4 regions of the Massilia sp. P2_C2 genome follow, and region 2 is predicted to be linked to each of the others. Evidence: predicted binding sites of a transcription regulator. Region 2 holds the regulator's gene; each other region holds the start of a gene.
What was found. The regulator sigma-54, encoded in region 2, starts transcription at its own class of promoters, with help from an activator protein. The targets are predictions, from matches to a motif close to TGGCANGNAANCTGCTTT.

Region 1: pqqA (pyrroloquinoline quinone precursor peptide PqqA) is a predicted target of sigma-54. The motif match lies at 5,028-5,045, and genes of this name have one in related genera.
Region 3: AC1DYX_RS13015 (PEP-CTERM sorting domain-containing protein) is a predicted target of sigma-54. The motif match lies at 4,098-4,115, and genes of this name have one in related genera.
Region 4: AC1DYX_RS01905 (flavin monoamine oxidase family protein) is a predicted target of sigma-54. The motif match lies at 4,921-4,938, and genes of this name have one in related genera.

The regions. Positions count from the first base shown of each region.
Region 1 covers NZ_JBFUDR010000217.1:3,334-10,529, forward strand. The annotation lists gene AC1DYX_RS21665 (YheT family hydrolase) at 1-2, shown strand, start outside; gene AC1DYX_RS21670 (DUF2946 family protein) at 1-574, shown strand, start outside; gene AC1DYX_RS21675 (M48 family metalloprotease) at 717-2,270, opposite strand; gene moaC (cyclic pyranopterin monophosphate synthase MoaC) at 2,409-2,909, shown strand; gene AC1DYX_RS21685 (RtcB family protein) at 3,037-4,425, shown strand; gene AC1DYX_RS21690 (VOC family protein) at 4,529-4,912, opposite strand; gene pqqA (pyrroloquinoline quinone precursor peptide PqqA) at 5,108-5,182, shown strand; gene pqqB (pyrroloquinoline quinone biosynthesis protein PqqB) at 5,231-6,142, shown strand; gene pqqC (pyrroloquinoline-quinone synthase PqqC) at 6,139-6,846, shown strand; gene pqqD (pyrroloquinoline quinone biosynthesis peptide chaperone PqqD) at 6,857-7,120, shown strand; partial or broken gene AC1DYX_RS21715 (radical SAM protein) at 7,130-7,196, shown strand, end outside.
Region 2 covers NZ_JBFUDR010000245.1:79-7,274, forward strand. The annotation lists gene AC1DYX_RS22985 (hypothetical protein) at 98-328, shown strand; gene AC1DYX_RS22990 (hypothetical protein) at 346-804, opposite strand; gene AC1DYX_RS22995 (enoyl-CoA hydratase/isomerase family protein) at 801-1,901, opposite strand; gene hpf (ribosome hibernation-promoting factor, HPF/YfiA family) at 2,013-2,372, opposite strand; gene AC1DYX_RS23005 (RNA polymerase factor sigma-54) at 2,438-3,943, opposite strand; gene lptB (LPS export ABC transporter ATP-binding protein) at 3,946-4,737, opposite strand; gene lptA (lipopolysaccharide transport periplasmic protein LptA) at 4,752-5,366, opposite strand; gene lptC (LPS export ABC transporter periplasmic protein LptC) at 5,395-5,997, opposite strand; gene AC1DYX_RS23025 (KdsC family phosphatase) at 6,008-6,541, opposite strand; gene AC1DYX_RS23030 (KpsF/GutQ family sugar-phosphate isomerase) at 6,541-7,196, opposite strand, start outside.
Region 3 covers NZ_JBFUDR010000090.1:11,651-18,846, forward strand. The annotation lists gene hisF (imidazole glycerol phosphate synthase subunit HisF) at 1-727, shown strand, start outside; gene hisI (phosphoribosyl-AMP cyclohydrolase) at 752-1,186, shown strand; gene AC1DYX_RS12990 (phosphoribosyl-ATP diphosphatase) at 1,183-1,524, shown strand; gene AC1DYX_RS12995 (histidine triad nucleotide-binding protein) at 1,543-1,917, shown strand; gene tatA (Sec-independent protein translocase subunit TatA) at 2,138-2,374, shown strand; gene tatB (Sec-independent protein translocase protein TatB) at 2,397-2,909, shown strand; gene tatC (twin-arginine translocase subunit TatC) at 2,946-3,701, shown strand; gene AC1DYX_RS13015 (PEP-CTERM sorting domain-containing protein) at 4,147-4,758, shown strand; partial or broken gene AC1DYX_RS13020 (DUF885 family protein) at 4,819-4,926, opposite strand; gene AC1DYX_RS13025 (VanW family protein) at 5,230-6,951, opposite strand; gene AC1DYX_RS13030 (hypothetical protein) at 7,051-7,196, opposite strand, start outside.
Region 4 covers NZ_JBFUDR010000008.1:13,155-20,350, reverse strand. The annotation lists gene AC1DYX_RS01920 (TonB-dependent receptor plug domain-containing protein) at 1-2,306, opposite strand, end outside; gene AC1DYX_RS01915 (RidA family protein) at 2,369-2,884, opposite strand; gene AC1DYX_RS01910 (c-type cytochrome) at 2,899-3,294, opposite strand; gene AC1DYX_RS01905 (flavin monoamine oxidase family protein) at 3,291-4,871, opposite strand; gene AC1DYX_RS01900 (hypothetical protein) at 5,255-6,019, opposite strand; gene AC1DYX_RS01895 (phasin family protein) at 6,200-6,751, shown strand; gene AC1DYX_RS01890 (acyltransferase family protein) at 6,761-7,196, opposite strand, start outside.

The sequences.
Region 1 (7,196 bases), on a different contig from region 2:
AAAACAGGCAATGGCCAAATGGCCGAATGTGCCCTACTGCTACGGCTGGCTCGCACTGGACGCGCGCGGCGCCTGGCGCATGCGCGACGAAGCGGCCCAGCGTGCCGGCGCGCCGGGCGACAGGCTGACGAATGCCGCACTGGTCGGCTTCATCGCCCGCAATTATTTATCGGATGAACGGGGCTGCTGGTATTTCCAGAACGGTCCGCAGCGCGTCTACGTGAACGTCGAGACGACGCCGTTCATCGCCCGCACCGACCCCGCACAAGGCCTCGTGCTGCACACGGGCCAGCCGCTGGGCGCCCCGGACGAGGTATTTCTCACGGACGCCGGCGGCATCGTGCTGCGGGCCGGACAGGTGGTGGCGCAGGTGGACGACCGCGACGCGGCGCAACTGCTGCAGGCGTTCGAACTGGATGGACGGCCCGCCGCGATCGAGGACGTGATGGCATGGCTGGAAGGCGGCGCGGGCGAACTGGCCCTGCGCTGGCAGGAGCGCAGCATTGCCGTCGGACGGCTGGCGGCGGACGACGTGCCCGGCCGCTTCGGCTTCGTGCGCCGGCCGGACCAGTAGATACCGTCTCGCCCGTCAAGCCTCACATGGCGTAATTTGGGTCATATGGCCTGCCTGTGTGCACAACACCAAAGCACAGGTGGGCCAGCTTGCGCATGCGGTTTGTCGGCGTTACGCGTGGGCACAGGGGTGCCCACCCTACTCAGCGGTCCTTATCCTTCTTCTCTTTCTTCTCGTCCTTCTGGCGCTCGTTCAGCTCCCGTTCGCGCGCATCGATGACGGCCTGGTCGTAGAACGACACATCCTTCGCCTTGCGCGCGAGATTCAGCTGGTCGACGGCCGCCGGCAGCGCGCCCGTCAGCACATACGATTCGGCCAGCGCCATGTGCTGCAGGGCGATCTTGCCCTGGGCCGCATAGGTCTTGGCCAATTGATCGTAGAGCTTGGGCTCTTCGCGGTATTGCTGCACCTGGTCGCGCAGGAACTGGGCCGCCTTGTCCAGCTGGCCGTCCGCGACCAGCGCGTCGGCGTACTGGCGTGCCAGCATGCGCGACAGCGGGAATTTCTGGAACGCGGCGTCCGCCTCCTGCACGGCCTGGTGGATGACCTCCGGCGGCTGTCCCGGCGCCAGCTTGATCTCGGTGCCGAGGGCGGCGAACATGGCGCTGCCGTCCGTGCCGCTGCGCTCGCTCGAAAACACGCCGGGCCGCGGCTTCGTCGACGCCTTCGCCTTGTCGAGCCAGCTCTGCGCCGTTTTGAGGTCGCCCTGCTTCAGCGCGAGGCAAGAGAGACCGTACATGGCGGCCGTCTGCTGCTGCGTGTTCGGCTGGGCCAGCTGGCTTTCGAACGTGGACCTGGCTTCCTCGCGGCCTTTCTGGCTCTCGTCCTGCAGCACGCGCACGCGGGCACGCACGAGGTGGAATTCGATGCTGTCCGGCCGGATGCGGATCGGCTTGGGATTGTCGCGGATGCGCGACTGGATATCGGCGATGCGCTCGCCCGTCAGCGGGTGGCTGCTGAGCCAGGCCGGCGCCTCGCCATACACGCGCGTCGTGCTCTGCAGGCGCTTGAAGAACCCCACCATGCCCGACGTGTCGTAGCCGGCCGCGCGCATCGTCTGGAAGCCGACGCGGTCCGCCTCCCGCTCGGCATCGCGGCTGAAATTCAGCTGGCGCTGGATCGCGAGGCCCTGCCCGCCCATCATGACGCCCATCGCCGCATCAGCGCCGCCGCCGGCCTTGCCGACGAGCGCCGCCAGCAGCAGCGCGGCGAGCGGCAGCAGCGCATCCTGCTTCTGCTGCCCGATCATGCGTGCGATGTGGCGCTGCTGCACGTGCCCGATCTCGTGCGACAGCACGGATGCCAGCTCCGACTCGTTCTGGGCCGACAACAGCAGCTGCGAGTGCACACCGATGAAGCCGCCGGGCAGCGCGAATGCATTGATCATCGGGTCGCGCACGGCGAAGAAGAAGAAATCGGCATTCATCTCGCCGCGCGCGCCGGGCGCGAACGACACGAGGTTCTCGCCGAAGTTGTTCAGGAATTCGAGGACCGCGTCGTCGTCCAGGTAATCGCGATCACGCCGGATATCGTTCATGATCTCTTCGCCCAGCTTGCGCTCCATCACGGGCGACAGGTCGGAACGTGCGGTATCGCCGAGCGTCGGCAAACCGGTCGTGTCGGCACTGCCGTGCAGGACGGGAACGGTGGGCGCGGCCAGGGCGGCGGCGGTCGCTACGGCCAGGCTGACGGCCATAGCGAGACGGCGCCACGGCCGCCTTGGTGAAAGCTGCAACATTGCTGAAATCGGGTTAGGTTTCACGATGCTATGATACCTGCTTCCCGGCTGTTGAAACCGCCGGGCATTATTTTGTTACTCCTTGTTCACGCCAACATGACAACTTCCGCCGCCGACGCCAGCCCCCTGACCCACTTCGACGCCACCGGCCAGGCCCACATGGTCGACGTCGGCGCCAAGGACGCCACCCACCGCGTCGCCGTCGCCGCCGGCACGATCCGCATGCAGCCGGCGACGCTGGAGCTGGTCCGCTCGGGGTCGGCCAAGAAAGGCGACGTGCTGGGCGTGGCCCGCATCGCCGCGATCATGGCCGCCAAGCGCACGAGCGATCTGATTCCGCTGTGCCATCCGCTGGCCATCACCAGGGTCGCCGTCGATTTCGAGATCGATGCGGCGAATAACAGTGTGCATTGTCGGGCGCAGGTGGAGACCTATGGCAAGACTGGCGTGGAGATGGAGGCGCTGACTTCGGTGCAGGTGGGTCTGCTGACCATTTATGACATGTGCAAGGCGGCGGATCGCGGGATGGTCATGACCAATGTGCGGGTGCTGGAAAAGCACGGTGGGAAGAGCGGGGATTGGACGGCTGGAATCTGAACTTGCTATCGATTTGTTAACCGTGCAATAATTTGCGCCTTCCTTCCTGAATGCTGCTGCACGAAGGGCCACCGTTCCGGCGATCTCTGATAGCCGGCGCGACTTGTCGCCTACTTTGCACGCAGCCATGTCGAATTTTTCCCGTCTTGCCAAAGCCTTCCGCCGTGAAGGTATCGCCGTCGACTATACGGACGGCATCTACCGTATTACCAACGAGCACGCTAGTGCTCAAATCCTGCTGCCGGCCACCTTGCCGCTCGAGCAGAAAGCCGTACGCCAGTTGCTCGACTTTGCCTCGGTGCGTTCGCCGGACAGCCACCACGGCGTCTGCCGCGCCTGCGCGACACCCGACTTCCACCCGGGCTCCATCGCACCGGTCGGCAGCGTGGTCGCCACCGACGCCGACTTCGTGATTCCCGCCGCGATCGGCACCGACATCAACTGTGGCATGCGGCTGGTAACCACCGGCCTGAAGAAAGCCGCAGTGGAACCGATCAAGCAGGCGCTGGTAAAGCGGCTGACCCGTGTATTGCTGGACAATGGCCGCGACGTGCCGGTGCGCAGCGCCGCCTTCCGCGCCCTGTTCGACGATGGGCCTGCCGGCTTCATCGATTCCTTGCGGGCCGATGGATTGTGGGCCGCCGTGGACCGCGACCGCCTCGCCGGCGAGCTGGCGGATTGCGTCAGCCTGGCGGATTTTGGCGGTCATTCGCGCTACGCTCCGGACGCGCTGGTGGGCACGCGCGAGACCATCCGCGATCCCAGCCTCGGCACGCCCGGCGCCGGCAACCATTTTGTGGAACTGCAGGTCGTCGACGAGGTGTTCAACCGCCACGCGGCCTATACCGCCGGGCTGGCAGTGGGCGACGTGGTCGTGATGATCCACTCGGGCAGCCGCGATGTCGGCTTCTTCGTCGGCCAGCGCTGGATGGACCGCGCGCGCGCCGCATGGCCTGCCGGCATCAAGCATCCCAAAAGCGGTTTGTATGGCCTGAGCGGCCCCCTCGCCCATGAGTACCTGACCGCCATGGGCACCGCCGCGCGCTATGCGTGGGCCAACCGCGTGGTGCTGGCCGAACTGGTGCGCAAGGAAGTGAGCGAACTGGCCGGCGGCGATTCGCGTCTGGTGGTCGACGTGCCGCATAACGTGGTGTTGCCGGAACAGGGCATGAACATCCACCGCAAGGGCGCCACACCGGCCCGGCTTGACGATCTGGCACTCATCCCGGGCTCGATGGGCGACGCCTCCTACCTGGCGCGTGGGCTGGGGAACCCGGAGTGGCTATGGTCGTGCAGCCATGGCGCTGGCCGCAGCGTGAGGCGCCAACAGCTCAGGCGCATGGCCGGTGCGCCGTCGGACGGCAACTGGCAATGCGTAACGCTGCGCGACGAGCGCCGGGTCGAGGAAGCACCAGCCGCCTACAAGCCGATCGGTCCCGTGCTCGCCGCTCAGGAACAGGCGCACCTGATCGAGGCCGTAGTGCGGATGAAGCCGTGGCTGACGTTCAAGGCATGAAATAATAAAAGCGCTCGCTGCCTTGCAGGTCGGCTCTTTTACGATTTACGCCATGTGCAAGGCCGCGAAGCGGTATCTTCAAAGGGACCGGCACCGTGAACCGTCAATCGTTCAACCGCGTCCCAATCCACCAATAATTCCCCTGCGCATCCTGCACACCCGCCGACRTGTCCCCATACGGCTGGTCGCGCGGTTCGGACAGGCTGGTCGCGCCATGGTCCAGCGCCCTCGCATACACCTTGTCGACATCCTCGACATACACGTGCACCGATGAGATCAGGTCGGCCCCCGGCCGGGATCCCATCATCAGCACCGAATCGCCGATCCGGACCTCCGCGTGCCGGATCGCACCGTCGGCGTCGGGCTGGCGCCGCAGTTCGGTTGCGCCGAACGCGTGCGCCAGGAAATCGAGCATGGCGCGCACATCCTTGACGAGCAGGTAGGGCGACACCGCGTTATAGCCATCCGGTTTGTATCGAGTCTCCATGATCCCTCCGTTATTGGTCTATGTAGCTGAACAATTCTGGCACAGATGTATCGACTTGCAATACGAATGTTCCGCTTTGACACACCAGATTTGTCTCTTCCGGCACGCAGACATATGGCATGGATATTGCGGATTCCTCCGTGACTGCGCGGCGACGCGTGGCGCCCAACTACCTCACCGATCAAGGAGACAACCATGACCTGGAGCAAGCCTGAATTCACCGACTGGCGTTTTGGTTTTGAAATCACGATGTATATCGCAAACCGCTGACGCAGTCCCGCGGCGGCGCGCAAAGCCGCCGCGGGCTGACGGGGGACCATCATGAACATCGTCGTATTAGGCTCGGCGGCGGGAGGCGGCTTCCCGCAATGGAATTGCAACTGCCGTCAGTGCGCCGGCGTGCGCAACGGCACCCTGCGCGCGACGGCGCGCACGCAGTCCTCGATCGCCGTGTCCGCCAACGGGACGGACTGGGTGTTGATCAATGCCTCGCCGGACATCCTCACGCAGATCCGCGCCACGCCCGCGCTGCAGCCGGCGCGCGCCCGGCGCGATTCCGGCATCGCCGCCGTCATGCTGATGGATGCCCAGGTCGACCACGTCACCGGCCTCCTGATGCTGCGCGAGGGGAGACAACTGCCCTTGTACTGCACGGCGCAGGTCTGGCGCGAACTCAACGACGGACTGCCGCTCGCGCGCGTGCTGTCCCACTATTGCGGCGTCGATTGGCATGCATTGCCGCTGGATGGCGGCGTGCACGTGCCGGGCATCGATGGCATCCGCTTCACGCCGCTGGCGCTGACCAGCAAGGCGCCACCGTATTCCGACCACCGCAACGATCCGCACCTGGGCGACAACATCGGCCTGCTGATCGAAGACGCTACCAGCGGCAAGTCGGTGTTCTATGCGCCGGGACTCGGCGCGATCGAGCCGCACGTCGAGGCCGCGCTGCGCAAGGCGGACTGCGTGCTCGTCGACGGCACGTTCTGGCGTGCGGACGAGATGATCGAACTGGGGCTGTCGCACAAGACGGCGGCCGACATGGGGCACCTGCCGCAGGCGGGCGAAGGCGGCATGATCGCCGTGCTCGACGGCGTCAAAGCGCGGCGCAAGGTACTCATCCACATCAACAACACGAATCCGATCCTGGACGACGACTCCGAACAACGCGCGCTGCTCGCGCGCCACGGCATCGAGGTGGCATTCGACGGCATGGAGATTTCGCTATGAGCACCACGGACACCGCCTGGAGCCGCACCGAATTCGAAGCGCAATTGCGCGCACGGGGTGCCGGCTACCACATCCACCATCCGTTCAACGTCAGGATGCACGACGGCCTGCTGAGCGCCGACCAGATCCGCGGCTGGGTCGCCAACCGGTTCTATTACCAGGTCAATATTCCGCAAAAGGATGGCGCCATTCTCGCCAATTGTCCGGACCGCGAGACCCGGCGCCGCTGGGTACGCCGCATCCTCGACCATGACGGCTGGGACGACTACGAAGGCGGCAGCGCCGGCGGCATCGAAGCGTGGGTGCGGCTCGGCGAAGCGGTCGGGCTCACGCGCGATGCGCTCTGGTCGCAACGCCACGTGGTGCCCGGCGTGCGCTTTGCCGTCGACGCCTACGTCAATTTTGCGCGCCATGCGCCGTGGCAGGAAGCCGTCTGCTCGTCGCTGACGGAGATGTTCGCGCCGCAGATCCACAAGGACCGGCTCGCCACGTGGCCCACGCACTACCGCTGGATCGATCCCGCAGGACTGGATTACTTCCGCAGCCGGATCTCGCTGGCCGAGCGTGACGTCGAACACGGCCTGCAGGTGACGCTGGATCACTTCACCTCCCGCACCCGGCAGGAGCGCGCGCTCGACATCCTGCAGTTCAAGCTCGACATCCTGTGGGCGATGCTTGACGCCATCGAAAAAGCCTATCCGTGAGAGGTCCGCCATGCACACGATTTCCGACCAACCCGCGCTGTCGCGCCTCTTCCGCATGCAGTGGGAAGAAGCACAAGGCCTGTATGTGCTCCTGTATCCCGAAGGTATGGTCAAGCTGAGCCAGAGCGCGGCCGAGATCCTCAAGCGCTGCGACGGTCGCCGCAGCGTGACCGCCATCGTCGACGAACTCGAGCAGGCGTTCCAGTGCGGCGGCCTGCGCGGCGACATCGAAGCATTCCTGCGCGTCGCCGGCGAACGCGGCTGGGTCAACTGAGGTGCCACCATGAACGCCCCGACTTTCATGCCGAACATCGCTCCGCCGCTCTGGCTGCTGGCCGAACTGACGTATC
Region 2 (7,196 bases):
CCCGGCAGCCGGGGGGAACTGGAACCGACCGAAGTCCGCAGGAGGCGCGACCGGGAGTGGCGCCGCTCCTGCGGAGGCCCCTTCGGACACGCGTGTCATGATGGGCAGCGCCAGCGGCGGCTCCACAGTCCGTTACACCGCGGAGAAGGCCGCCGCCGAAGCACATGAATCGGCTGAGGTAGCGAAAAAAGCGGCGGAAGAGGCCAAGGCACAAGCGGCCGAAGCCAAACGGGCACGCATACGCGCCGAACGCGCCAGGCGCGCTGCCGTCAAATCAAATCAGCCAACGATGGAAGAGAAGTCACAAATGAAGCAGGAACATAAATAAAGGGCTCGGTCGGCGACTCACGCCACGCCAAACCGCCGCCGCAAGCGCGCATGGCGATGCCGGAAGAACAGCGCCACGCACGCGCGCACGAGCACGCGCGGCAGAGCGCGCCGCGGCCGGAACGTCAGGCAGTCGACGACCACCGTCCCCTGCCCCGCCGCCATGACCGTGCGCTCGTGCTGCCAATACGCCATCGACAGCATCGGAGAACGTTCCAGGAAGCGCCGGCCCGGCTCGATTTCGACGAGGGGCAGGTCGCTCCAGTCGACGGGCAGCACGCGCAGCAGCAGGGGCCAACTGCGGCACAACCGCTGGCCCGGCACGAAGGCGCCGCCGGGCAGGCATTTCATCTCCCTCGGGAAGGTCATGCGCAGCAGCGGCGCCATCTCGTCGGCAATGCCCTCGACCGACGTTGCCCACGCCCATACTGCGGGCTGATCGGCGGCGAGCGCGGATTCGAACCGCAGCCCGATCATGCGCCGCTTGCGTCGCGCAGATCGCGCAGCGGATGCGCGTGCCCCGGCCACACGGGCGCGAAGAACGCGGCCACCATCTCCGGGGTGACGTCGGACAGCAGAGGCGGCGTCCAGCGCGGCGCATTGTCCTTGTCGATCACGAGCGCGCGCACGCCTTCGATCACCTCGCCATGCTCGAACGTGCGACGCACGAGCGCCCGTTCCATGCGCAGGCAGTCGGCCACGCCGAGCTCCTCTCCGCGCACGAGCATCTCGCGCGTCACGCACATCATCAGCGGCGAGCGCTGGCGCATCGTGGCCAGCGTCTGTTGCGCGAACGGGCTCGCGTCGGATTCCAGCGAAGCCATCACGGCCGCGACGGAATCGGCGCCGAAATGGCGGTCGATGGCTGTGCGCTGCGCGGCCAATTCCCCGCCGCCCGCATCGGCAGCAAACGGCGCCGCGAACGCGCGGATCGCATCAGGGAGTCGAGCGCCCGGCGTCGCCCCGACCAGCGCCTGCAGCGCGTCCAGCTGCGCGGCCGGCACGAACACGTCGGCCAGGCCCGCGTAGATGGCGTCTGCCGCGCCGATCGTCGCCCCCGTCACGCCGAGGTAATGGCCCACGCGGCCCGGCGCGTGCGACAGGAAGTGGCTGCCGCCGACGTCCGGGAACAGGCCGATGTTCACCTCGGGCATGGCGATCTTCGAGCGTTCCGTCACGATGCGCAGGCCGCAGCCAGGCCCGCCCTGCGCAATGCCCATGCCGCCGCCCATCACGACGCCATCCATCAGCGCGATGTACGGCTTCGGATAAAAGTGGATCAGGTGGTTGAGGGCGTATTCCTCGGTGAAGAAATCGTCCAGCAGCGGGCTGCCCGTCTGCGGCGTGGCGCTGCCGGCCTGGTGGAAGAACCGGATGTCGCCGCCGGCGCACAAGGCCTTTGCGCTCGTGCTCCCGATGCAGACGGCGTCGATGCCCGCATCGTCACGCCAGGCAAGCAGTGTTGCCGTGAGCACGCGGACCATGTCCAGCGACAACGAGTTCAGCGCCTTGGGGCGGTCGAGGGTGATGATGCCGGTGCGGTTGGCGACGCGCGTTTGAACGTAGTCGGTCATGTCTCTTGTTGTTTGAATAATGAGACCGCATTGTAACGCGCGTGGCGGGCCCAAAAATACGAAAAGGGCGCCGATGCGCCCTTCGTTTCCTGGTGCTGCGTCAGCGTGGCATCACGCCGCGGCGGCAGCTTCCTCTCCTCCTTCGGACATGCGTTTGATGGACGCGTTGTCATGATCCTTGAGCATCTGCTTGTACTTGACGACCTGGCGATCGAGGCGATCCATCAGCATGTCGATGGCGGCATACAGGTCGTGCGCAGCGCTGGCGACATGGACGATCTTGCCTGCGAGCCTCAGGTTGATCTCGGCTTTCTGGCGTTTTTCTTTCTCGGTGAGATTGTCAATGCAGAGGATGACATGGGAATCGATCACTTGATCGAAATGGCGGGTAATGCGTTCGAGCTTGTTCTGTACGTATTCTCGGATGGCTGGAGTTACATCGAGATGATGTCCGCTGATAGTGAGATTCATACACACTCCTTTGAAGATACCCTGCCATGACGTGCGCGCATCCAGCGCAACGCGGCAGTGTGGTGTTACAAGGATTTGCGGAGACTGACGGGTGGGATCTTCAGCGCCTCACGGTATTTCGCGACCGTGCGCCGCGCGATAACCATTCCCTGTTCCCCTAGCATCTCCGCGATCTTGCTGTCGGATAAAGGATTCTTGGGGTCTTCTGCTCCTGTCAATTGTACGATGAGGGCCCGTATTGCCGTCGAAGAAGCTTCGCCTCCCGCCTCGGTGGCAACGTGACTCCCGAAGAAATACTTCAACTCAAACATGCCGTGCGGGGTCAGCATGTATTTCTGAGTTGTGACTCGAGAAATTGTGCTCTCGTGTAGACCTAGTGTATCAGCTATCTCACGTAAAACAAGGGGCCGCATCGCGACTGCGCCGTGGGAAAAAAAGTTACGCTGGCGATCCACGATGGCTTGTGCCACGCGCAAGATTGTGTCGAAGCGCTGGCGCATGTTCTTGATGAGCCACTTGGCTTCCTGCAACTGTGCGTTCAACTGCGTGTCCGATTTCCCCTGCTTGAGCAGCGAGGCATACAGGCTGTTCACGCGCAGGCGCGGCATCACTTCCGGGTTCAGCTGCACGCTCCAGCCATCCTTGGCGCGGCGCACGATCACGTCGGGCACGACGAAGTCCGACACGTCCGACGCGAACGCCGCGCCCGGATGCGGATTGCACTGGCGGATCACGGCCTGGGCTTCGCGCAGGTCTTCGTCGTCGCAGTCGAGCGCCTTCTTGAGCTTGTTGAACTCGCGCTGCGCGAACCACGTGAGGTATTTTTCGACGATGGTCAGCGCCATGCGCCGCGTGACGAGCGGCACGCCGGGCATGCGCCGGATCTGCAGGGCCAGGCACTCGGCCGCGCTGCGCGCGCCCACGCCGGGCGGGTCCATGCTTTGCACGAGGGCCAAGGCCGTGCGCAATTCCTCGAACTCGATGTCGAGTTCTTCCGGCAGGCGCGCATGGATCTCGTCCAGCGATTCCTCCAGATAGCCATTGTCGTCCAGTGCGTCGACGACCAGTTCCACGAGTGCGCAATCGCGCGCGCCGCAGCACGTCAGGCGTGCCTGTTCCATCAGGAGCTCGCGCAGCGTGACGGGGCTCGCTTCCAGTTGCGGGCGGCCATCCTCGTCCTCGCCGCCGTTGCCGCTGCCGCTGCGGCCGGATTCGCCCCAGTCGGCATCGCCGCCTTCGCCGCCGGTCTCTGCGCCGCCGTCGCCACCGTTCTCGCCATTGCCGTTCTCGGAGGTGGCAGCACCGCCGCCCTCTTCGCCTGAACTCTGCGAAGACGCGGGCGCCTCGCCCTGCGAAGACGCGGGTGCGCTGTTGATGGCGCCGTCGGCCAGCAGGCGTACGGAACGGTCGAGCGGATCGTCGAGCCGCTCGAGCAGCGGGTTCTCGCCCAGCACCTGCTCGATTTCCTGGTGCAATTCCAGTGTCGACAGTTGCAGCAGCCGGATCGACTGCTGGAGCTGCGGCGTCAGCGCGAGGTGCTGTGAAGTCTTGAGTTGCAGCGTCTGTTTCATGACTACATTCGGAAGTGTTCGCCCAGGTAGACGCGGCGCACCGACTCGTTGGCGATGATGTCGTCGGGACGGCCGGAGGCCAGCACCGCGCCCTGGTTGATGATGTAGGCGCGATCGCAGATGCCCAGCGTCTCGCGCACGTTATGGTCCGTGATCAGCACACCGATGCCGCGCTCCTTCAGGAAACGCACGATGCGCTGGATCTCGATCACGGCAATCGGATCCACGCCGGCGAACGGTTCGTCCAGCAGCACGAAGCGCGGATCGGTCGCCAGCGCGCGCGCGATCTCCACGCGGCGGCGCTCGCCGCCGGACAGCGACAGCGCGGGGTTCTCGCGCAGCTTCTCGATCTGCAGCTCGGTCAGCAGCTCGTCGAGGCGTTCGGCGATGCGCGTCTTGGTCAGGGGCTTGCCGTTCTCGCGCTGCAGTTCCAGCACGGCGCGGATGTTTTCTTCCACCGTCAGCTTGCGGAACACCGACGCTTCCTGCGGCAGGTACGACAGGCCAAGGAGCGCGCGCCGGTGGATCGGCAGGCTCGTGATGTCGGTGCCGTTGATGTCGATGCTGCCGGCGTCCGACGGCACCAGGCCCACGATCATGTAGAACGACGTCGTCTTGCCGGCGCCGTTCGGCCCCAGCAGCCCGACCACTTCGCCGCACGCGACCTGCAGCGACACGTCGCGCACCACGAGGCGCTTGCCGTAGCTCTTCTGCAGCCCCTTGACGACGAGCGTGCTGCCGCCGCATGCGGCCGGTGCCGTCAGCATGCCTGCTTCCATCGTGCGTTGTTCCATCACGCGTGCCTCCGTCATTGCTTGCCCGCCGGGGCGGCGGCAGGGGCGCCGGCAGCCGCAGGGAGGGCGGCCGCAGGGCCGCCCGCTGCCGGCGCCGCCGTCGTGCGGCGCGGCGCGATGATCAGCGTGTTGCGGCCCTGGCCCGGCTTGCTCTGGCCGCTGACGTCATTGCGCACGTTCGCGACTTCGGTGCGGTTGTCGTAGGCGATGTAGGCGCCATCGACCTCGTTCGCCAGGCGGCCGTTCTCCAGCTGCCGCACGATGGCCTTCGAGAACAGTTTCACGATTTCCGTGCGCTCGTCGTATTCGATGCGCTCGGCCTGGCCCTCGACCCACAGGTCCGGGCCGCCGTCGCGCTTCTGGCGAAAGCTGGCCGTCTTGCCCGGGTTGGCCGTCAGCGTGACGCTCATATAGCCTTCCGGCGATTCCTTCAGCACGGCCTTGTCCGACTTCAGGGTGAGGGTGCCGCGCGTGAGCACGACGTTGCCCGTCAGGATGCGGACCTGGTTCACCTCGTCCACGTCCAGCGTGTCGAAGTTGATGACGGCCTGCTTGAGCGAGTCGGCGCGCTCGGCCCAGGCGGAGAGCGAGGCGAACGACAGGATGGCGACGGCAAGGTGTTTTTTCATGGATCTCGTCCTTGTTGTTAGGTACGCGTCAGCGCGGGGCGCGCGGCGGATAGATGATCTGGCCGCGTCCGCCCAGGTGCACCTGCTGCGTGGCGTTATTGGCGAGCATGCCGATGCCGGTCACGGACGACGCGCCCAGCTGCATCTCGATCGCCTTGTCGGTCTTGACGATGTCCTCGTCCGGCAGCACCGTCAACGCTTCCGTACGGATCCGCAGCGGCTCCGACTTCGCGCCGGCGGGGCGCTGGATGTCGACGTTGCCGGTCAGGTCGATCTGGTTCTGGTTCTGGCTGACCAGCGCACGCTCGGCCGTCATCGTCATGGGCGGGTGCTCGACGGTGAGGCTGTGCACGACGGGCTTGTCGACGAGGGCCGTATTGTCGGCCGGATGGTGCGTCAGGCGTTCGCCCGAGATCACGTAGCGCGGCTTGCCGGTCTCCGACATGCGCACCCAGCTGAAGTTGTCGATGATGTAGTCCGGCTCGTTGCCCGCACTGGCGCCCGGTGCATTCTCTTCGCCCTGCAGCACCTGCACGAGCCAGAAGCTGCCGAACGCGCAGAACACGGCGGTCAGCATCAGGGCCAGCAGGCGCCAGCGGTGCGCGGTACGCTTGTAGCTTGCGGAGGCCATGTCTTCTCTTCTAGGCGAAGTAAGGCGCAAGCGCCTGTTCGTAGGTACCCTGGGCACGCATCACCATGTCGCACACTTCGCGCACGGCGCCGCGGCCGCCCGGGTTCTTCGTCACGTAATGAGCGCGGTACTGCACTTCCGGATGGCCGCTCGGCACCGTCACCGCAAAACCCACGCGCGTAAACAGCGGCAGGTCGATCACGTCGTCGCCGATATAGCCGCACTCCGCGGCCGTCACCCCCGTTTTATCCAGCAGCTCGGCGAACGCGAGGCGCTTGTCGTGCTGGCCCTGGAACACGTGGGTGATGCCCAGGTCGGCCGCGCGTTTGATGACGATCGGCGACGTGCGTGCGCTGATGATCGCGGTCTGCACGCCCGTGCGGTTCAGCAGCTGGATGCCGAGGCCGTCCAGCACGTAGAACGTCTTCGTGACTTCGCCGTCCGGGCCATAGGTCAGGCTGCCGTCGGTGAGGACGCCGTCGACGTCGAAAATCATGACTTTTACGCGCGCTGCGCGCTCCATGTGTGCCAGCGGAGTCACCATCAGATCACCTTGGCGCGCGTGAGGTCGTGGATGTGCAGGGCGCCGACCAGTACGTCGTCGGCGTCGGTGACGAGCATCTGGTTGATGCGGAATTCTTCCATCACGGCGACGGCATCCACCGCCAGCTGTTCCGGGTGCACGCGGCGCGGATTCGGGTGCATGACGTCGCGAATCACGAGCTTGCTGAAATCCTGGACCTTCTCGATCAGGCGGCGCAGGTCGCCATCCGTAAACACGCCGACCGGCCGGCCGGCATCGTCGACGATGGCCGTCATGCCCATGCCCTTCTGCGAGATTTCCAGCAGGGCTTCCGTGAGCAGCGCGCCCGGTTTCACCGTCGGCACCGCGGCGCCGCTGCGCATCACGTCGCGCACGTGGGTCAGCAGGCGCCGGCCCAGCGCGCCGCCCGGGTGCGAGCGCGCGAAATCGTCCGACTTGAAGCCGCGCAGCTCGAGCAGCGCGACGGCCAGCGCATCGCCCAGCGCGAGCGTCGCGGTGGTGCTGGCGGTGGGCGCCAGGTTCAGCGGGCAGGCTTCCTTCTCGACGGACACGTCCAGGTGCACGTCGGCCACGGTCGCCAGGCGCGACTCGGGCTTGCCGGTCATCGCGATCACGGGCACGCCCATGCGCTTGACGGCCGGGATCACGACGGCCA
Region 3 (7,196 bases), on a different contig from region 2:
CACCGGCGGCCGCGTGGTCAAGGGCGTCAACTTCACCGAACTGCGCGATGCCGGCGACCCCGTCGAGATCGCGCGCCGCTACAACGAGCAGGGCGCCGACGAGATCACCTTCCTCGACATCACGGCGTCCTCCGACGGCCGCGACCTGATCCTGCCGATCATCGAGGCGGTGGCATCGACCGTGTTCATTCCGCTGACCGTGGGCGGCGGCGTGCGCAAGGTCGAGGACGTGCGCCGGCTGCTGAACGCGGGCGCGGACAAGGTGTCGATGAACACCTCGGCCGTGACCAACCCGCAGCTCGTGTACGACGCCTCGCAGAAGCACGGCGCCCAGTGCATCGTCGTCGCCATCGACGCCAAGCAGGTCGCGCCCGGCAAGTGGGAAGTGTTCACCCACGGCGGCCGCAACCCGACCGGCCTCGATGCCGTCGAATGGGCCCGCAAGATGGAAAGCCTCGGCGCCGGCGAACTGCTGTTGACCAGCATGGACCGCGATGGGACGAAATCCGGCTTCGACCTGGGCCTGACGCGCGCCGTCTCGGACGCCGTCGGCATCCCCGTGATCGCCTCGGGCGGCGTGGGCGGCCTGAAGGACCTGGCCGACGGCGTGCTGGAAGGGCATGCCGACGCGGTACTGGCCGCCAGCATCTTCCACTACGGGCAGCACACGGTCTTTGAGGCCAAGCGCTTCATGGCGGACCGCGGCATCCCGATGCGCCTCGACTGATTCACAAGACTACCTGACGACACCATGGTGACCCCGACCACACCCCCGACGATCCCGGGCCAGCCCTGGCTCAAGAAAATCCAGTGGGACGAGCACGGCCTCGTGCCGGTGATCGCCCAGGAAGCCGGCTCAGGCGACATCCTGATGTTCGCCTGGATGAACCGCGAAGCTCTGGCCAAGACCGTGGAGCTTGGCGAAGCCGTGTACTGGAGCCGCTCGCGCAAGAAGCTGTGGCACAAGGGCGAAGAGTCCGGCCACGTGCAGAAAGTGCTGGAAATCCGCCTCGACTGCGACGAAGACGTGGTGCTGCTGAAGGTCGAGCAGGCCGGCGGCATCGCCTGCCATACCGGCCGCCATTCCTGCTTCTTCCAGAAGTTCGACAATGGCGACTGGAACAGCGTCGAGCCCGTGCTGCAGGACCCCGATACCATCTACTCCAACCCGAAGAAAACGAAATGAGCACGCAACTGGAACGCCTGTCGGCCGTGATCGAATCGCGCAAGCCGGCCAATGGCGGCGACCCGACGGCCTCGTACGTGGCCAAGCTGTTCGCCAAGGGCGACGACGCCATCCTGAAAAAGATCGGCGAGGAAGCCGTCGAGACCGTGATGGCCGCCAAGGACGTGCGCGCCGGGGCCGATCCTTCGAAGCTGCTGTACGAGACCGCCGACCTGTGGTTCCATTCGATCGTCCTGCTGGCGCAGTTCGGCCTCACGCCGCAACAGGTGCTGGACGAACTGGCGCGGCGCGAAGGCATTTCCGGCATCGAGGAAAAAGCGTCGCGCCCGAAAGACTGAACAAGACCTGGAGAGAATATGGACAATTGCATCTTCTGCAAGATTGCCGCCAAGCAGATTCCGGCCAGCGTGGTGTACGAGGACGACGAGCTGCTCGCGTTCAAGGACATCAACCCGGCCGCGCCCGTCCACCTGCTGGTGATCCCGAAACTGCACGTCGATACGTTGTCCGATTGCACGGATGCACACGCGCCCGTGCTGGGCAAGATGCTGGCGCTGGCGCCGAAGCTGGCGGCCGAGCATGGCATCGCGGTGAAAACCGGCGCGGACGGCCGGCGCAGCGGCGGCTACAAGGCGCTGTTCAACGTCGGTCCGGACGGCGGCCAGGAGGTGTATCACCTGCACCTGCACGTGTACGGCGGCCCGCGTCCGTGGCGCGGCCTCGGTACGTAACACCGGTAGGGTGGACGGGTTCCCCGTCCACGCGTCCAACCAGAGCAAACGTCTTGGCAGCTCTACCGGTAGTCGAACGCGTGGACGGCAGAGCCGTCCACCCTACCAGGGAAGACGGGCTTTTTCCCGAAGGAAAAAGGGCATTCTTGCCCTGCATGGCTTATACTGGCGTAGCTTTAGGCTTACGCAGATCGGGCTGTTGCCCGACAAGGAGAAAACAATGGGTTCGATGAGTATCTGGCACTGGCTGATCGTGCTGGTGGTTGTGGTGGTCGTGTTCGGCACGGGCAAGCTGCGTAATGCGGGCTCGGACCTGGGCAAGGCCGTCAAGGGTTTCAAGGACGGCGTGAAGGGCGAGGAAGAGAAGTCCTCGACCGGCCAGGTGCCGCCGGCACCGCAGCAGGTTGCCGACAAGTCGACCATCGACGTCGACGCCCGTGAAAAGACCCGTCACTGATCGCAGTTGAGCTGCACCATCCATGATCGATCTCGGTCTTAGCAAGCTCGCCATCATCGGCGCGGTGGCGCTGGTCGTGATTGGCCCGGAAAAACTGCCCAAGGTGGCGCGCATGGCCGGCACCCTGTACGGCCGCGCCCAGCGCTACCTGCACCAGGTAAAATCCGAGGTCTCGCGCGAGATCGAGATGGAAGAATTGCGCAACCTGCACAAGGATATCCAGGACAGCGCGCAGAGCTTCCAGTCCGAGGTCGAGACGTTCAAGTCCGAGGTCGAGAACACCGTCTCGACCCACATGGACGAGGTCGGGTCCGCCTGGCGCGGCGACACGGCCGTCATGCCCACGACGACGGCCACCCCGGACGACATCGAGCGCAAGGCGCGCGACTTCCGCCGCAAGAAGCTGGCGAAGACCTCGAGCGTGCCGGCCTGGTACAAGAACCGCCAGGGCACGCGCCAGCATGTGCTGTCCGGCGCCGCGCGGGTGCGCAAGTTCCGTCCCGGCGGCACCACCTCCAACACCACATTTTTCTGACGATGGTCGCCTACGGGCACCATACCCTTGCGCCACATGACTGAAGAAACCGCGGGCGAAGAAACCTTCATCTCCCACCTGGTCGAGCTGCGCGACCGCCTGATCAAGGCGACGTACGGCATCGTCCTCGCGTGCATCGTGCTGATGTTGTGGCCCGGCGCCGCGCGAATCTACGATTTCCTGGCCGCGCCGATGCTGGCCGCGCTGCCGGCCGGCTCCAAGATGATCGCCACCGGCGTCGTCGCGCCGTTCCTCGTGCCGATGAAGGTGACCCTGCTGATCGCCTTCATCCTCGCGCTGCCGTGGGTGTTTTATCAAGTCTGGGCATTCGTCGCGCCCGGCTTGTACGCGCACGAGAAGCGGCTCGTGCTGCCGCTCGTGATCTCGTCATCCCTGCTGTTCATCGGCGGCGTGGCGTTCTGCTATTTCTTCGTGTTCGGCCGCGTGTTCCACTTCATCGGCAACTTCGCGCCGAACTCCATCGCCGTGATGCCGGACATCGAGAACTACCTCGATTTCGTGATGTCCATGTGCCTCGCATTCGGCGCCACGTTCGAGGTGCCGGTGGTCGTCGTGATCCTCGTCCGGATGGGCATCGTCAGCGTCGAGAAGCTGCGCTCGATCCGCCCYTACGCCATCGTCGGCGCCTTCGTGATCGCCGCCATCGTCACGCCGCCGGACGTCGTCAGCCAGCTGGCGCTGGCCATCCCGATGTGGCTGCTGTTCGAACTGGGCCTGCTGGCGGCACCGATCTTCGTGCGCGCYACGCAGGCGCCGCAGGAACACGCCTGATTCACGGCGGCCGGTCCGGGCCGCCGGTTCCGCGTTTTTGTCTTCAGTTGGATTTCACGAGAATCTCGGCACGCTTTTCGCTAGAATCGGCGAAAACAAAGAGAGTGCCGACGATGAACCGACGCCCGCTGCAAATCGCCACCGCCATCCTCGCGTGCGTGCCCGCGCTCACGGGCCTCCTGGCCATGACGGGCGCGACCTGAGCCGCATTCCCGTAGCTCAGCGACCGGTACAGATTGGTCACGCGGCGCGGCTGTCATGCGTCGAGCCCAAGGTTCGCACGGCCGCGACAAGAAACTATTCGATCGGCAAGTTCTTGTCAGGAAATATTACAGTGTTGCCCAAACTGCCATGGTTGGGAGATCTATCACTTTGATTCTCTGTCGTTTTTTTTAGTGGCATAAATGTTGCTTAAAAGCCATTTCCACCATAACAGGGAGTCACTGTGTTCAAAAAACTGGTCATGCTGGCTGCYGCCAGCGCGTTTTCACTGTCCGCCTCGGCGGCGTTGGTGCAGTACGATATTTCGAACGTGACTTATGCGGACACCCCGTACACGGGCTTCTCGGGTTTGTTCGTGCAAGACTCGGTGTCGGGCGGGATCGTCTGGTACCAACTGAGTACCTTGTCGAACCAATTCATACCCGACGTCGATTCAACGATCACTCACGTATTGCAATATGTGCCAGGTCAGCCGACGGGGTTTATTGCCACGTCGAGCAATAATGGCTACTACAATACGACGCTCGGTCTGGCCTTTGCCGCAGGTCCGGTGCCCGGTACATTCTCGGTGGCTCCCAGTTCGTTTGAGACGTATATGGACCTGAATTCGTCGGATCCGTCGGCGACGGTGACACACCAGATCCTGTCAGGCACCGTGACCGTGGGAACGATCGCGCCAAGCCTGCTGTCCTACCTGGAAAATCCGGATTCCGATGTGACCGTTTTTCTCCCGCCCAATTCGCCAGCCTCCGTGCCGGAACCTGGCAGTCTGGCGCTCGTCGGCGCTGGCCTGGGCCTGATCGGCCGCCTGCGCAAGCGCGCCAGGCAGGCGTGACGAAAGAGTAGCGATGAGGTCCCCCGCGCAGGCGGGACCTCGCGGGCAGTGCCGGGATTACTACGTCAACTGCCCGATGATCCTGACGGGCGCGTTCCCGTAGCTCAGGAACTGGTCGTGGAATGCCTTCAGGTCGAAGCGGTCGCCCAGCTGCTGCTTGCGGCGCTCGCGCGCACGAAAAGCGGCTCGTGGTCGCCGCCATCGTCACGCCGCCGGAATATGCCTGATCTTGCTTGATATGCCCTCCTGGCTGTTCGTCTATTCGCGGCGAACAGCTCAGTGCGGATCCGATCATAGCAGACTGGCCGCAAATGTTTTTTCGGATGCGCGACGTGAACTGAGGCACGAAGAGCACACTTAGCGAACGTGATAAAGCCTTACCGAGATCACTTAGAGCCTATCCCAGTAGACCTGCTGAGCGCGGGCCGATCTCGGCCGTTCGACTTAGCCCGAATCGGACGTTCCTAAGGCTTAACTTCTTGATGCGTATGGCCGTAGCGCATCAATGAGTGCGGCGACATCCCCTGCGGGGACGATGGTCAGGTTCGGCTGGGGCGGCAAGCCACAGGCCGGCGTTGCAATGACGGCAAGCCCTGCATCGAGCGCCGCCAGTAGTGTTGTGGGCCGGACTTCGACCCATGCAGGCAGCACCAGGACAGCGGCGTCGACCATCGTCCCCATCTGCACCTCCACGCCTTCCCAGAAGTTGCGCGACTCCAGCACAGGTCCCATCAAGGTAACGGGCAGCCCCAATTCGCGCGCACAGGCGCGTAACTCGTATGCGCCCTTGCGGCCCAGCGTAGGCGCCGGGAACACGATACGTCGCCCCGGCGATGCGCGAGCTGAGACTCGCCGCGCCCAAGGAAGCCGGACTGTCTGTGCAAATCCGCCGGCCACGTTGGAATGCGGGGTGAGAATCTGCCGTGCTTTTTGCAAAGCCTGCATCTCGCTTGCCGCCAGCCCAACTGGCGCCCGAAAATCGCCCAGCGTCGCGCTCTCGGGGTGGCGAGCATAGGCATCGTCGAGCACCGTGTGCAGTTCAGAAAGAGTAGGTCCTGTCATCAGGACGTCGAAGGTTCGCCCTTGCAGCGCGCCCGTCTCCCACACGTAAGGCAGCAAGTCTTGTACAACCACCACATGTTCGTCGAGGTAGCTGAGCGAGTCCACGTAGCGGTGTGCCAGCCGCTTCCGGAACGCCAGCGCCGACATCTGGCGTGCCGCTCCCTGGCTCGACAAGCGACGCGACACCAATGAGCGCCACAGTGCCAGTATGGGGAAAGTTGCCACCTTCCCGAAACCGTCCGTGCTCCAGGCGTACTGCGGTCGGCCGTGCCGAAGGCCATCCAAGGGCAGCATGAGCGTATCGCGAGGCCCCTTATGGGCCGCGATCCAGGTATCGAATTCCGGCCACAGCGCATCGACCATGAAGGCTGTCCGGTGCATCGCAGTCGTCGGCCTCGCTGCCGCATGGCGAAAGCATGCCGTCTGGCCGCAGCTGTGGCAGCTGCGCGGTACAGGCATCTTCGGCGCGAAGACGATGGAAGCGAGCCTCGGCGCCGGCACCGTACGGGGAATATGCTTGAGGATTCGCACATGCAACTGCCCATCTTCGATTCGGGCTGAGATCCCAAACGGTTCGGTGGACCTGAAACGCAGGTCGACATAATTCCAGAACACGGTAGCGTCGCGCCCGCTCTGTGCCGCTGATCCCGGGATGACGCGCGAGTGCGCGTGGCGTTCGACGATATCGAGTCTGGCGTCGAGCGCAGCCTGGTACAAGGCGTTCGACAACTGGCACAGTCCTCCGCCCACGGCCGGGACAATGCATCCTTCGCGCAATTCACGGCCTTCGACATAGCCACGGCCGCGCCGCGCCTGCCCAACCTGCGTCCAGAAGCTAAACAGGTGGCCCGCGGCCACTTGCACGCCATCGATGGAGCGAAGCGCGACACGCAGGTTCTCAATTTTGCCCAATACCAACGCACGGTGTTCATCGGCACCGACAGTGTCAAGGACCGAGACTGCTTCGCTCCATACATAGGGCAGCGGGGCACCTGCAGGCCATCGCTTCAGATCCCGCCTGAATGCATCGGCAACCCAGCGCCGCAGCCGCAGCACGGCCACCTTGAACCCGAACACCGCGGCATCCGAGCGCGTCGGTATGCGCACTGCGCTGTCATTATCGCTGTCCATCGATCCGCCGAATGTAATCAGGAAACCGCATCTGGAGAGAAACACTCATACTTTTTTAAGCCGCCTGCACGCCCTTTGCGATATCAGATCAGCACCTACTCACTCCAATCCCTGGTCCCTGGTGGCATCTTGTGTTTTGAAGTACATCTCACCGTTGTGGTAGTGGCGCTGGATCCTGTAGGTGAACATTCCTCGGCCTAGCGGTGTCTCGCCCACATCGTCATCCGGGACCATTTCGAATTTCC
Region 4 (7,196 bases), on a different contig from region 2:
CATGCCTTCGTGAACTGGTAGCTGACTTCCAGGTCGGTGATCGCAGCCGGCTTGACTTCCGTCTTGTAGTACGTGGCGCCGTCCGACGACTGCAGTTCCGACGACTTGCCGTAGAACGCTTCGCGTGCACTGATCGTCCACGCGCCCGATTTCCACAGCGCGCCCAGGTTCACGCGCACGCGCGGCGAGGCCGTCTCCAGGTCCGAGATCGCCGTGGCGTCCAGCAGCGTCTGCGGCTGCAGCTGCGCGGGCGCCTGGTTGACCTTGATGACGTCGACCTTGTTCCAGTTGGCCGCCAGCGACCAGTCGACCTTGCCCCAGCCGCCATAGTTGCTGTTCAGCGTCGCGACGAATTCCAGGCCGCGCGAGCGCGTGTTGACGGCGTTCGAGAAGATGTTGATGCCGGTCTGGACGACGGTCGGGTCGAGCGCGTTGCCGTTGGCGAGGATGGCGGCCGTGACGGCCGGCGAATTCACCGCGCCGCCGGAGCCGTACAGCGAACCGGACCCGACGATGCGGTCGCGGATCGTGATCTGGTAGGCGTCCAGCGTGACGGACGCGCTCGTGGACGGATTGATGACGATGCCGGCGCTGATGTTGGTCGACGCTTCCGGCCGCAGCCCGTCGACGCCGACCAGCTTCGCGCCCGGGGAGTTCGGCGCCAGCTGCACGAACGCGCTGCGCGGCGACACGTTGGTGGCGGAATAGTATTCCTCGGCCAGCGTGGGCGCGCGGAAGCCGTTCGAATACGTGGCGCGCAGGCCGACGACCGGGGAAAAGTCGTAGCGGGTCGTCAGCTTGCCGACCTTCGCCTTGCCGAAGTCGCTGAAGTGCTCGTAGCGGGCAGCCAGGTCGACGGTCCATCCCGCCACCGGCTGGCCCGACACGTCCACGTACGCGGCCTTGTTCGTGCGGCTGTGCGAGCCGGCGTCCGTCAGCGAAAAGCCGGGGAACGATTGCGCGCCTTCCTTGTAGCGCGAGGCCGGATCGCCGGCGCCGATCTCGTACTCGTCGCGGCGGTGCTCGAGGCCGATGGCGACGTTCAGCGGCGTGGACCAGCCCACGGCGAACTCGTGGTTCAGGTCGAAGTTGTTCGTCCATTGGCTGGCGACGAACTTGCCGGCGTAGAAATCGAGCGGCGTCGCGCCCGTGTCCGCGAACAACGACACGTTGCCCGAGTGCGCGACGCCCAGCTTCGCCTCGTCGCGGCCGTAGGTGCTCGACAGGTCCCAGTTCCAGTTGCCCGCCAGCTTGCCCTTGATGCCGGCCGTGTACGCGTAGTCGTTTTCCTTGAACGTCTCCTGCGGCGAGAAGCCGAGCGGGTAGATGGCCGGCAGACGGCTCGGCATGCGGTAGTTCTCGAACGCGGCCGCCTTCTTGTGGCCGTACGTGGCGAAGCCGTACAGCGTGAGGTCGGGCGTGAGGTCGGCGCCGAAGTTGGCGGCAACGATGTGCTGGCGGTATTGCGCGTCGCCGGAGATGTGGTTCACGTTCGGGTAGCCCGGTGCATCCTTCAGCTGCGGCATTGCGGCCAGGTTGCCCGGATCGGTGACGCGCGGGTCGATGCCGCCGCGGTCGGAAAAGCCGTGGTACTTCGTCTCCACCGTCAGGCTGAGGAATGCGTCCGTGAACGGGGCCAGGCCGAGGTTGGCGCTGGCATCGCCCGTGTGGCCGCCGCCGTCGCCATAACCGCCCCCGTTGACGTTGCCGGTGAGGCTGCGGTAGTTCGACTTGAGGATGATGTTGACCACGCCCGCGATGGCATCCGTGCCGTACTGCGCGGCGGCGCCGTCCTGCAGCACCTCGATGTGGTCGATGGCGGCGACGGGGATGTAGTTCAGGTCCGCCGCGGCGCCGCCCTGGTAGGGCCCGCCCAGCACGGACAGGTTCGAGGTGCCGTGGCGGCGCTTGCCGTTGACGAGGACGAGGGTATTGTTCGGCGACAGGCCGCGCAGGCGCGCCGACAGCGTCATGTTGGCCATGTCGCTGCCGAAGGCCTGGGCGGTCAGCGACGGCAGGTTCTGCGCCAGCGCCTGGATCAGGTCCGGCTGGCCCGTGCGCTGCAGCGACGTCGTGTCCAGCACCTGGATCGGCGATGCGCTGTTCTCGGCTTTCAGTCCCGTGACGCGCGTGCCGGTGACGATCACGACACCGGTGTTGAGCGGGCCTGCTTCGGCGGCCGCCGCCGCCGGCGCAGCGGCGGCGGCGGGCGCGTCGGCCGGCTTGTCGTCGTCGGCGGCATGGGCGCCGAGACCGCAGGACAGGACACCGGCGGCGACGCCGGCATGGAGGATGGCCTTGTGCATATGAATCCCTTATCTGAACTATGTTTTGGAAGTGAATGTCTCCGCGGGTTGAGCTGCCCCGATTATTTTTTTGCGGCCACGACCTCGATCTCGACGAGCCAGCCGGGATTCGACAGGCCGGCCACCTGGACGACGGCGCGCGCCGGCAGGTTCGGCTGGCTGCCGCCGAAATACTGCGTATAACCCTCCATGAAGCCGGCGACGTCGGCGCGGCCGTTGCGTGCCGGATCGCCGACGAGGAAGACCTGCATCTTGACGACGTCGCCCATGGCCAGGCCCATGCCTTGCAGGATCTCCTTGATTTTCGCGAGCACGCCGGCGGTCTGCGTCTTCGTGTCGCCGAACGCGGCGGGCGAATTCGGATCGGCCGCCTTGTCGACCGTGGGCGGCACCTGGCCGCTGATGAAGTGCAGGGTCGTCCCCGGCGGCAGCGTGACGGCCTGCGCGATCGGGAAGTCGGAGTTGGGGATTTTGTGGCGCACGATCGCAGGCGCTGCCGATGCGGTCAAAGGCAGGGTACAAGCGAGGGCGCAGGCGAGCGCGAGGGCGGCGGTGTGGCGGCTCATTGTCGTTTTCATGGGACTCCGATAGGTCAGTGTTTGTTGCCGAAACGGCTGTGCGATGCGGGCGCCACGCCGAGGGCGGCGCGCGTGCTGCCGACGTCCTGCCCGGACACGGGCGGCGCGCTGTTGCCCCAGCTGGACCGGACGTAGGTCAGCACCTGGGCGATCTCGTCGTCGTCGAGGCTCCCGGAAAAGTCCGGCATGCCGCCGCGGCCCTTCAGCAGCACGGTGGTCACGTCGCCCGGGGCGCCCTGCACGAAGGCGTTGCCGGCGAGGGCGGGAAAGGCGCCGGGGATGCCGCGGCCGGTGGGCTGGTGGCAGGCGGCGCAGTTCTTTGCGAACAGGCTCTTGCCGTCCATCGTGTCGGCGTGGGACAGGCCGGCGCACGCCGCGAGCGCGGCGGCGAATACGTGTTTGATGCTCATGCGCTTGCCTTCCCGTGGAGTCGTTCGATCTGCTGCCAGGCCGATTCGATGGCACCGGCCTGCCAGCCCGTCAGGTAGCTCAGGTGCTCGCCCGCGAGCAGCACGCGGCCTTCGCCCTCCAGCAGCACCGGATAGGCCTTCTGGCGGCTCGCGTCGTCCCATTCGGCCCAGCCGCCCAGGTTGTACTGGACGCGGTGCCAGGCCACCGAGAACGCGTTCTCGAATGCGGCGCGATAGGGCGGGAAGATCTTCTCGCCCGCGCTCACGGCGAACTCGGCGCGTTCGCCAGGCGTGAGGGCGCTGACTTCGATGGCGTCGATCGCATAGTGGTAGTAGCCGAGCAGCACGCCTTTCTTCGACTGCCAGCCGGACGACGGCAGCGAGATCGTGTTGATGCCTTTCAGGTCGGTGAGCACGTGGCCGCCGTAGATGTGGTCGTCCTCTTCCCAGAAGCGGCGCTTCATCTGCAGGCCGATCTTGCCGACCGGCGCATACGACACGGCCTTCAGCGCGCCCTTGAACCCGTCCGAGAAATCGGCGTCGATGGTGCGCAGCACGGACAGCGGTATCGTGCACAGGCAGTAATCGGCCGTCACGTGCGTCACGTTGCCGCTCTTCGTGTCCTTGACGGTGACCGTGACCTTGTCGGGCGACTGGCGGATCGCCTGTACCTCGGCGCCATGGCGGATCGTGCGGCCCAGGCGCTGCGCGAAGCCCCACGCGATCCTGTCCATGCCGCCGACGGGCTGGAACATCGTCGCGTGCATGGGAAATTCCTGCACGGCGCTGTAGACCTTGCCCACCTTCGATGCCAGCAGCTCGCGGAATCCGAGCGGGTCGGCCAGCCGGCCCGGCCTGAGGCCCGCGCCGGGCGGGTCGGCATAGCCCGCGCCGTTGCGGCCGCGGTACATGAGGTCCTGCGTCGACAGCGCGCCCTCGTGCGCCAGGTAGTCGAGCAGCAGGTGCTGGTCGTCGGCCGTCAGTTCGGTATCGAGCTGTTTCGCCTGCACGGACTTGGCCAGCAGTTCCGCCACGTGGCCGCGCATGTCGGCCTTGATCTGCTCGGGACGCAGGCGCTGCTTCGAGAACGGCCCGGCATCCTCCATGTAGACCCAGGCGTGGTCGTTGTCGTTGACCATCACTTCAAGCGGAATGCCGAACTGCTTCGTGTAGTACAGCGTCGACTGGTGGTCGAGCGGAATGCGCCATGGGCCGTGGTTGATGTACAGGCCGTCGTCGAAGCGGCACGTCTGCGCCTCGCCACCCAGCTCATGCAGCGTGAAACCCTTGCGCGCCGTCTGGCAGCGCCCGCCCGCGAAGGGCCGTGCCTCCAGTACCTCGACCTGGTAGCCCAGCTTGCCGAGTTCCCAGGCCGCCGTCATGCCGGCCAGGCCCGCGCCGAGAACGACGATTTTCTTGCCCTTGCCGCTGCCGGACAGCGCGGGCGGGGCGTTCACCCGCGAGGCGATGCCCATGCCCCAGGCATTCAGCGTGTTCAGCAGCAACGCCGAGCCGCCGATTCCCGCTGCCCGGTAGAGAAATTCGCGTCGCGTCAGCGATCGTGTCAAACGTTTCATCCGCACCCTCTTGTGGTTATTGCAGGAACCTTCTTCGGTCACTTGAGTTTCAGCAATAGCCGTGCCAGCGACGTGCGGTTAATAGAACAAATCTACGTTAAAAATAAAGTCTGTTTCCACGAAGGGCAAACGTAAGATTGGGGTAAGCGGGAATTCCAAAATAAAGTTCGTTTCGCGCTGATGCCTCCCGGGTTGGGCATGCGGACCGCGCGACGTGCCATACAAACTTTATTTTTTGCCGATCAAACTTTGTTTTCGAGGTCGGGCAAGGCGCATCCCGGCGACGTGCGCATCAGGCGGGGAAGGTGGGGAAGGTGGGAAAGACGGCGTCCCGGCCCGTCATGATGCACTGCACCATGCCGGGTCGGGATGCACTGGATTGGCTAGGGCAGCCGCGCGGACTGCACCGCTGCAGTGTTGCGCCGGCGTCCCTGGACGGGGGGGCCATCCTTGTCCAGCCAGTAGCTGAACTGGCCGAAGCTGGGCAGGTCGGCCGCCGGGCGGCCGCGGTAGAAATCCTGCAGCATCTGCTGGTACGCGGCACGGCGCGAGAAGTCGGGATGCGTGGCCGCATAGCGCGCGACGGCCACACGGAAGATGGCGCGCATCTCGGCATCGGTGTTCAGGCCCGGATGCTCACCCGACTTGCGCGGGCGGCCCCGCTTGACGCCTTCGCTGGCGCCGCGTGTCTTGCCGCGCGCGCCGGAATTGCCGTAGTCGGGGAGAAGGGCGGCGACGGTCTGGCCGCGTTCCCAGAAGCGGCGCAGGTAGCGCAGCACGCTCGGCCGCGACACGCCATGCGCGCGTGCGCAGGCGGCCACCATCGCGGCCCGCTCGCGCGGCTGGTACAGCGCGGGCACCTGTGCCTGCAGGCCCTGGATGACGTCCCAGGCTTTGGCCTGCATGTCGAGGTATTTCTGCGGCAACGGCGCGGGCGGCACGGGCGCCGCGAACGGGTCGTCCTGCAACAACCTTGCGCGCCGGGTCAGCACGTCATCGGCCAGCACCTGCAGCGCCACAGTGCGCGGCTGGCTGTGCTGCAGGCCGAGTTCGAAGGTAAACGCCAGGGAACGGTCGGGCGCGATCCACAGGATGCGGATCGTGCGCACCGGGTTCGCATACTGGATCACATCGTTTGGTAGAAACATGGGCAGCTCCCGGACGAATTCAGGAACTTGTACCCATGCAAGTATCGCGCCACCTCAGTCCGACAAGCCCGACACGATTAGCCCAGATCAAAGGAGTCCCGCCCCGCCCCTTTAGTCTGTGAGCTCCGTTCCGCGGCGGATGCGGCGGCACGTCAACCCAATCTTTTTTGTGAGGCAAACATGTATCCGTTTCCACAAACCATCGCCCCGGCAGTGCGCACCCATATCGATGCCCAGACGGCATTCATGAACGACATGTCGAAGTCGCTGTTCAGTTCATTCCAGCAGATGTGCGACCTGAACATCCGGCTGGTGCAGACGATGCTGGAAGAAACGACGCTGGCCGGCAAGCAGGTGTTGAGCGCGGACCGCCAGTCCGAACTGCTGAGCGCCGCCACGTCGCGCACCCAGCCCGCGGCCGACAAGCTGCGGGCCTACCAGCAGCACATCGCGCGCCTGGCGGCCGATGCCCAGGTCGAGCTGGCCCGCGTGACGGAACAGCATGTCCAGAACACGACCCGCACCGCGCGCGCCCTGGCCGACGAGGTGGCGCGCGACGCCAGTGAGCAGACGGAGCGCGGCCTGCGTGCCCAGCAGGAAACCGTGCGCCAGTTCAGTGACCCGTTCATGCGGCCGGGCGACAGCGGCGCGCAGCCGGGGCAGATGCCGATGGGCCAGCAGTCGTCCGGCCAGCAACAGGGTAGCCAGCAGCAGCGGGCCAGCACGCACTGAAGGCGGCGCTCATGCCGGCTTCGGGCCGGCCAGGCCGGCGGTCGTCGTTGCGGCCGGGGTGGCAGCCCGCATACGCGGTCCGAGGCCGAACAGTGGACGCAGCAACGGTATCCGGCGCACGATCTCGAAGCCGCCGAAGCTGAGCACCGTCACCAGCACGACGAGCAGCAGCGCTTCGAGGCCGGGCGGACGGTGCAGGGGCTCGAGCGCATGGGCCAGCACGACGATCAGCGTCTGGTGCAGGATGTACACCGGGAACACGGCCTCGGTCAGGTAGCGCCGGGCCGGGCCGTCGCGATCCAGGTGCTGCCGCGCGAAGCCGCAGGCGGCCACGATCGCGCTCCAGCACACCAGCGCGACCATGGCCCGCATCGGGTAGGCGAGCAGTTCCCAGCGGGTGCCGGCGACGGCGCCGTCGGGCAGCGCGTACCAGATCATCATGGCG